Regions from separate parts of the Paenibacillus sp. LPE1-1-1.1 genome, predicted to be linked through region 1. Evidence: riboswitches for the same ligand, from Rfam matches in the RefSeq annotation. Region 1 holds a riboswitch; each other region holds the start of a gene.

Region 1 (2,264 bases):
GCAGGCTTATTCCGCTTAAAGGCGTCCACCATTTGCTCAACATCGTACCGCAGCTGGCAAAAAGCCATCCTGAGCTTGTCGTTGTCGTAGTGGGTAGCCCGTTTTACGGCTCGCACCGTAAAACGGCGTATGCGCGCAAGCTGGAGCGCTTGGGGCGTAAATGCCCTGGCCATGTCCGATTTGTGCCCTATGTGCCTTATACCCAAGTTCCGAGCTGGATGCTCGTTGCCGATGTCGTAGTCGTCCCCTCCGGAGCCCGTGAGGCATTCGGACTTGTCAATGTCGAGGCGATGTCATGCGGCGTTCCCGTCGTAGCGACGCGTGCCGGCGGAATGAAGGAAATTATTCGAAACGGGGAAACGGGTTATCTGGTGAATCAGTCCAATATAGAGCGTGAGCTGCGAGAAAGGCTCAATGAGCTCCTTCGGGATAAACAGCTTCGACAGAAGCTGGGCCGCCAAAGCCGCGAGCGGGTAGAGCAAACATTCACATGGCGGCATACGGCGGACCGGTGGGTGAAGCTGCTTAAGGAAAGCGGCCTGTAACAAGGTGCTTTTATAAGCTTTTAGGAAATAGAGGGTTGACACATTTCTCCGCAAAACGTTATAGTCAAACAAGGAAATCCACTAGGGGCGCCGTCATGGCTGAGATAAAGCGAAACGCTTTGGTCCCTTTGAACCTGATCTGGGTTATGCCAGCGTAGGAAAGTGGGATTGTGCGTTTATGCTACAGCGCGTGAAAGCTCCGCGGATATCAGCTGCTTGTCAGATAGATATCTAGAATTAGCGGAGTGGATCTGCCCGGGGACTCCTTGGCATGGTCACACTCGCATGACGACACACTTCGACCGCTCCTTCGCTGGAGCGGTTTTTTTTGTTGGGCAGACTGCGGGGCTTCTCCTAAAGGAGACTCCGAAGGAGCCTGGCGCGCTCCAGCGATTGCAGTTCATGCAGCCTTACGATGCGTGCAGAAGCAGCGGTGCTTTAAACTTTCTTATATGCTTGCATATGCCTCCAGGAGAAATTCTAATTTATCCACTTGGGAGGTTTTTTTATGTCAATTATTACTACTCCGCTTCCGGGAAGCCGTAAGGTTTATGTGACTGGCTCGAAGGAAAGCATCCGTGTACCAATGAGGGAAATCGCGCTTGAGGCAAGCTCGGGAAGAAACGGCGAAGAGACGCCGAATGAGCCTATAAGAGTTTATGATGCGAGCGGCCCTTATACCGACGAAGGCCATGAGGCGGATGTCCGCCGCGGGCTGCCGCCTTTCCGCAACGAATGGATTCACGAACGCGGCGATGTCGAGGCCTATGAGGGCCGGGAAATAAAGCCGGAGGACAACGGGTTTATATCGGAGGATAAAGCGAGGGAGCGGGGCGCAGAGCTGTTCCCAGGCTTGTCACGAAAGCCGCTGCGGGCAAAAGCCGGACAAAACGTGACGCAGCTTCATTATGCGCGCAAGGGTATTATTACTTCGGAAATGGAGTATATCGCCATCCGTGAAGGAATGAGCGCGGAATTCGTCCGCAGCGAAATCGCAGCCGGTCGGGCCATCATTCCGACGAACATCAACCATCCTGAGAGTGAACCGATGATTATCGGACGTCATTTTCACGTTAAAATCAATGCGAATATCGGCAATTCCGCCGTTGCATCCTCGATTGAAGAGGAAGTAGAGAAAATGACTTGGGCAACCCGCTGGGGCGCCGATACCATAATGGATTTGTCCACGGGAAAAAATATTCATACGACCAGAGAATGGATCGTCCGCAACTCGCCGGTTCCGGTAGGAACAGTGCCTATCTATCAGGCACTAGAGAAGGTTAACGGCAAAGCGGAGGATCTTTGCTGGGAAGTATTCCGCGATACCCTTATCGAGCAAGCCGAGCAGGGCGTTGATTATTTTACGATTCACGCAGGCGTTCTTCTGCGTTACATACCGCTTACGGCGAAGCGCGTTACGGGCATTGTATCGCGCGGGGGATCGATCATGGCGGCATGGTGCTTGGCTCACCATAAAGAAAACTTCCTGTATACGCATTTTGAAGAGATCTGTGAAATTATGAAGGCATACGACGTGTCGTTCTCGCTTGGCGACGGACTAAGGCCGGGATCGATTGCCGATGCCAACGATGCCGCGCAGTTCGCTGAGCTCGATACGCTGGGAGAGCTGACAAAAATCGCATGGAAGCATGATGTACAGGTCATGATCGAAGGCCCGGGGCATGTGCCTATGCATCTTATTAAAGAAAATATGGACCG
Region 2 (2,264 bases), on a different contig from region 1:
GCAACGGCATTGGTGAGCACTTGCTCGCCTTGAATGGAAGGTCCGGATAAAATTCCGTTTTCATACAATGCCGCAGCCGATGCGTACAGCTCGCTGCCAGGCTGCACGTCGGAAAAGGTTACCGCTTTGCCCGAGGGCTCGTAGCCAAGAATAGCTGCGACGGCTTCAATAAACTCGCCTTTCGTCACTGTGCCGGAGAAGCTGACATCGAATTTCTCCTTCAAAAACTGTTTATACTGCGCCGCGCCGTCTTCCTGTGAAGCTGAAGAAGCTGGTACAGCTGCAGCTGGAGATGCCGCAAAGGCCGTGGACTGCGCAAAAAGAATAGAAAAGGACAAAAGAAGCGCTCCCAGCAGTTTCGCATATGAAGCTTGTGTTTTTCCCATGAACATAACCTCCGTGTTTTTTATAATTCCGATGAATTTAATCGGGAATAAGTAATTTCCATAGTATACCAACAAAAAAACACAAGTGTCAATGAATATATTCAGTATTCCGAATACAAATGGTCATCGTCCGCGATGCTTTGAATATCCTCGGAGCTGATGCTGATATAGGCATAGCCCTCCGCCTGCTGCTTCTTTAATGCTTTTTCTTTGAAAAACTTCGGGCTGCCTTCGCCTGCATCCTCATCGTAGACGAGCAGAATGCCGTCCGTTTTGCGGAACAGCAGCTCGTCCCGCGCTGTAAACTGCCATATGCCGTTATACGGCTGGTTGCTGACCGACGCGTAATAATCGACCCCTTTTAAAACCTGCTGGTAAAATTCCTTTTTATCGTCCTTCCACTTTTCTTCCGGGTTGCTGTAAGCCGAGATGATGGACAGCCTCAAGTGAGGATAAATTTCTTTGAGCGAGATCACTACCTCGCAAGCCCATAGATCAACACCGTATTGGCCGGGCGTAATGACCCATTCCAAGCCGTCTTCAATAAGGGGAACCAGCTTGCCCATCAGCGCTTTTTTGATATAAACGATGCCCTCATGCTTTTGGCTGAAAATATTAAGCTCATGGGCGCGATAGCCTGTAACGAGTAAATTTTTCATTTTGTTCAACGCCTTTTCGGATAATTATGGTTTACATCTCTCCAGTGTATGCTATAGTAGAAAAAATACAAATTGAATATCGACCTAATTAATTCACTAGGGGAGTCTTACGGCTGAGATGGAGCACATGCTCCGGACCCTTGGAACCTGATCTGGATCATTCCAGCGGAGGGAAGTGGAGCAGAAGCATTCATTCATGCGCGCAAGCCTTGTTGAACGTTAGACCCGCTCATTTTCCTTCGGAAATGGGTGGGTCTTTATTTGTTTACGGGGGGATGCGTATTACCGCGTTATTATCGCTTCATCAGTTAGGCTACTCGTTTGCTTCCACCTCAGAGAAACCGATCTTATCCCATTTATCCTTAGAAGCATACGCAGGGGAATTCGTATCGATCATCGGCGCAAGCGGCTCTGGCAAAAGCACCCTTTTCAAGCTGATTGCCGGATTGCTGCAGCCTATTCAAGGCGAAATCAGGCTGCGCGGCAAGCCTGCGCCGGATCGGCTGGGCAAGATCGCCTATATGCCGCAGCAGGATTTGCTGCTTCCCTGGAGAACAGTGCTCGAGAATTGCTTGCTTCCGCTTGAGCTGGCGCGGGGGAAGCAGCTGACCGGCATCTCCCGCATCACGGAGCTGCTTGAGCATTTCGGTCTCGCAGGCTATGAACATGCTTATCCCGATGAGCTGTCCGGAGGCATGCGGCAGAGAGTTGCTTTCTTGCGGACCCTCGTGACCGGCCAAGAGCTGCTCCTGCTCGATGAGCCTTTCGGAGCACTGGATGCCATGACCAAACGCGGCATGCATAAGTGGCTGCTAGAGCTTTGGGGCAGCCTGCACAAAACAGTCCTCTTCATTACGCATGATCTCGAGGAGGCTATTTTGCTCAGTGACCGCATTTATTTACTTTCCGGGAATGAACCGCAGGGCGTTCAGGAGATCATCGTCAAGCTGCCTAGGCCAAGACATTATGAGCAAAATTACGAACCGGAATTTGTAATGCTGCGACAAGATTTGGAGCGAAGGCTGCATGCGCAAACCACTTTTTAAAAAATGGCTGAACGATTACGGCCTCTTTATCCTGCTGCTCGCCTGCCTGCTGCTGGCATGGGAGTGGGTTGTACGCATAGGCTGGGTTCCTGCCTTCATTCTTCCTGCTCCGACCTCGATCGGCGGGGCTTTTATCGGTGACAGCCAGCTTCTGCTCGGCCGGCATATGCTCG
Region 3 (2,264 bases), on a different contig from region 1:
ACATCCAGCCTGCGTAATTCTCCCAAACGCTCAGCTTCTGCTCGCCCCAGCGAGGCGCATCGTCCTTGTATTTCGGACTCAGCCATTTTTGGCTGGCACGCACAAGCTCCGCGTTCAAATCCGGTTCCGCTTTGATCAAGACCTCCGCCGCATCGTCCGGATTGTCGATCGCGTATTGGTAGCCTTTGGCCGCAGCAGCGGTAAAAGCTTTTACGATCTCCGGCTTGTCCTTGATCATCGTCTCGTTCGTAGCAAGTACCGGCGTATAATAATCCAGCTTGTCGCTGTAATCCGTCAAATAAAGCATGTTGATTTTCTCGCCGCGAAGCTCTGCCTCTACGCCTGTCCACGCATAATAGATCCAGGCAAAATCAATGTCTCGCTTAACCGCCGTAAAAAAGTCGCTGTCGCCGATGCTGATCATGTTAACCTTGCCCACGTCTGCGCCTTTTTCCTGCATCAGCGATTGGATGACCGCCTCTTCAACGGGAGCTCCCCAGCCGCCGTACGTTTTGCCTTCGAATTTCTCCGGCGAATCGATCCCCTTGGCAAGCGGCGACGCAAAGCCTGAGGTGTTATGCTGGATCACGGCTGCGATCGACACGATCGGAACCCCTGAGATACGCGCCAGCGTAATCGATTCTTGATAGCTTACGCCGAACTGCGCGCTGCCGGAAGCGACCATTTGATCAGCCCCGGTTTGACCCGGCTGAACGATTTCCACGTCCAGTCCCTGCTCCTTGAAGAAGCCTTTATCTCTAGCGACATAAAGCCCGGTATGATTGGTGTTCGGCGTCCAGTCCAGGACGACCTGCACCTTCTCGAGCGGCTTATCCGCTGTTCCCTCTTGCTCTTGCGGCTGCTCAGTCGCTGCCGGCGCGTTATTGTTAGCGCCGCAGCCTGCCAGCGCCATTACGAAGACGAGCATAGCGGCTGTCAGCCTCCATGACATTTTTCCTGCTTTTCTTGGATTCATGATGTTTGTTCCCCTCTCACTGCTTCTATTTGTATAAGGCGACGAGTCCTCGTAATATCCGGTGCCAAGCTGCCGATTTCACGCGGCAATAAAAAAAACGTCCTCCTAATCCGGAGGACGCCATATCATCGGCTTGCAGCTGTTTGAACCAGCAGGGGCTTGATCGAATCGACCAGCCGGCTTTCTAAACAGAGCTTCTGTCCCTACGCTGGCATTATCCAGATCAGGTTTAACGGGTCGGAATTGTACTGATAATCCCCTCTCAGCCGGCCTAACCAGCTCCCCGGAACATATTCGGTTTCGTCAACAACCTTAATTGTATAGCAAAACCCGAGTATAATGCTAGTCTTTTTTTGAAAATGATTATCATAAGTCCTTTAATCGTCTCGGTCCGGTGCGAGGGCGTTCATCCCACGAAGCCTGCGCATCGAGGGAAACCGGGTATCATCGAACGCTTTCCGCTGCATCCGCTTCCGGCTCGCTGCTTTCCGGTCCGGCAGGCGCTTCCTTTTCGTCTGCATCCTGCTGGCAGGCAGCACGAGCGACGCGGCCATATACAAGGAGATGAGCGGCGGTCAGCTCATTCGATATCGCCCCGTCCGTTACCTGATCAAGAAGTCGAATATAAGCGAGCTGATCCTTCGGTTTATTTTCGGAGAGCGTTACCTTTACGCAGCAGAGGCCAGCCATCGCAAATAACCGGTTGACCTGCTGCGTCGTGTACTGGACAGCCGCTTGGCGCTGGGCTTTAACATTCGAAGGATCTAAATATTGCCTGATGTTCTCGAAATACAAACGGTTCGCGAAGCACCCGATAATCCAGCCTCCGGGTTTCAGCATACGGACGAGCCGTCCCATCGCCCGCGGCTTCCCGTAAGCATGGGCATCCCCGATCATAATCCCGTCTACGCCTTCGGCTGGTATCGTCCAATGCGCCGGCTCGTTTGAGCGGAACACCGAAATGCCCGAAGCTTCGGCAATGGCTGCCGCCACCTCATTTCGTTCGACGCCAAACCATTTGGCTGCCGGAAACAGCTGCTTCATATGGAGAATTGTCGCTCCGCAGCCGCAGCCAATTTCCAGGATGGAGCAATCCTCGCGCCTAAACTCATGCGATTCCCGCTGAATAACGGTACTGAAATCCAATCGTATATGCGCTGCTTCTTCCGGAAGAAAGCCCCATTTTGCCATAAAAACATTCGCGGCTTTCTTAAAAGTCCGCTGGTACGACTCGGGATCGGAGCTGCAGACAATGCCGCCTGAGCCGGAACGATGAATAAAAACATCG

The links. A riboswitch is a leader RNA that binds a small molecule or an ion and turns the genes downstream of it on or off. The one in region 1 is predicted to bind thiamine pyrophosphate.
Region 2: it holds a riboswitch for thiamine pyrophosphate, as region 1 does, so the genes downstream of both, MRBLPE1_RS22275 (ABC transporter ATP-binding protein) here and thiC (phosphomethylpyrimidine synthase ThiC) in region 1, are expected to answer to the same signal.
Region 3: it holds a riboswitch for thiamine pyrophosphate, as region 1 does, so the genes downstream of both, MRBLPE1_RS01720 (ABC transporter substrate-binding protein) here and thiC (phosphomethylpyrimidine synthase ThiC) in region 1, are expected to answer to the same signal.

What each region holds. Positions count from the first base shown of each region.
Region 1 is NZ_JBEGHY010000045.1:50,050-52,313, forward strand. It holds gene MRBLPE1_RS29225 (glycosyltransferase family 4 protein) at 1-545, shown strand, start outside; TPP riboswitch at 619-723, shown strand; gene thiC (phosphomethylpyrimidine synthase ThiC) at 1,054-2,264, shown strand, end outside.
Region 2 is NZ_JBEGHY010000023.1:1,158,345-1,160,608, forward strand. It holds gene MRBLPE1_RS22265 (hypothetical protein) at 1-386, opposite strand, end outside; gene MRBLPE1_RS22270 (DUF1273 domain-containing protein) at 488-1,045, opposite strand; TPP riboswitch at 1,134-1,236, shown strand; gene MRBLPE1_RS22275 (ABC transporter ATP-binding protein) at 1,321-2,091, shown strand; gene MRBLPE1_RS22280 (ABC transporter permease) at 2,072-2,264, shown strand, end outside.
Region 3 is NZ_JBEGHY010000001.1:337,460-339,723, forward strand. It holds gene MRBLPE1_RS01720 (ABC transporter substrate-binding protein) at 1-976, opposite strand, end outside; TPP riboswitch at 1,160-1,272, opposite strand; gene MRBLPE1_RS01725 (glycosyltransferase) at 1,421-2,264, opposite strand, start outside.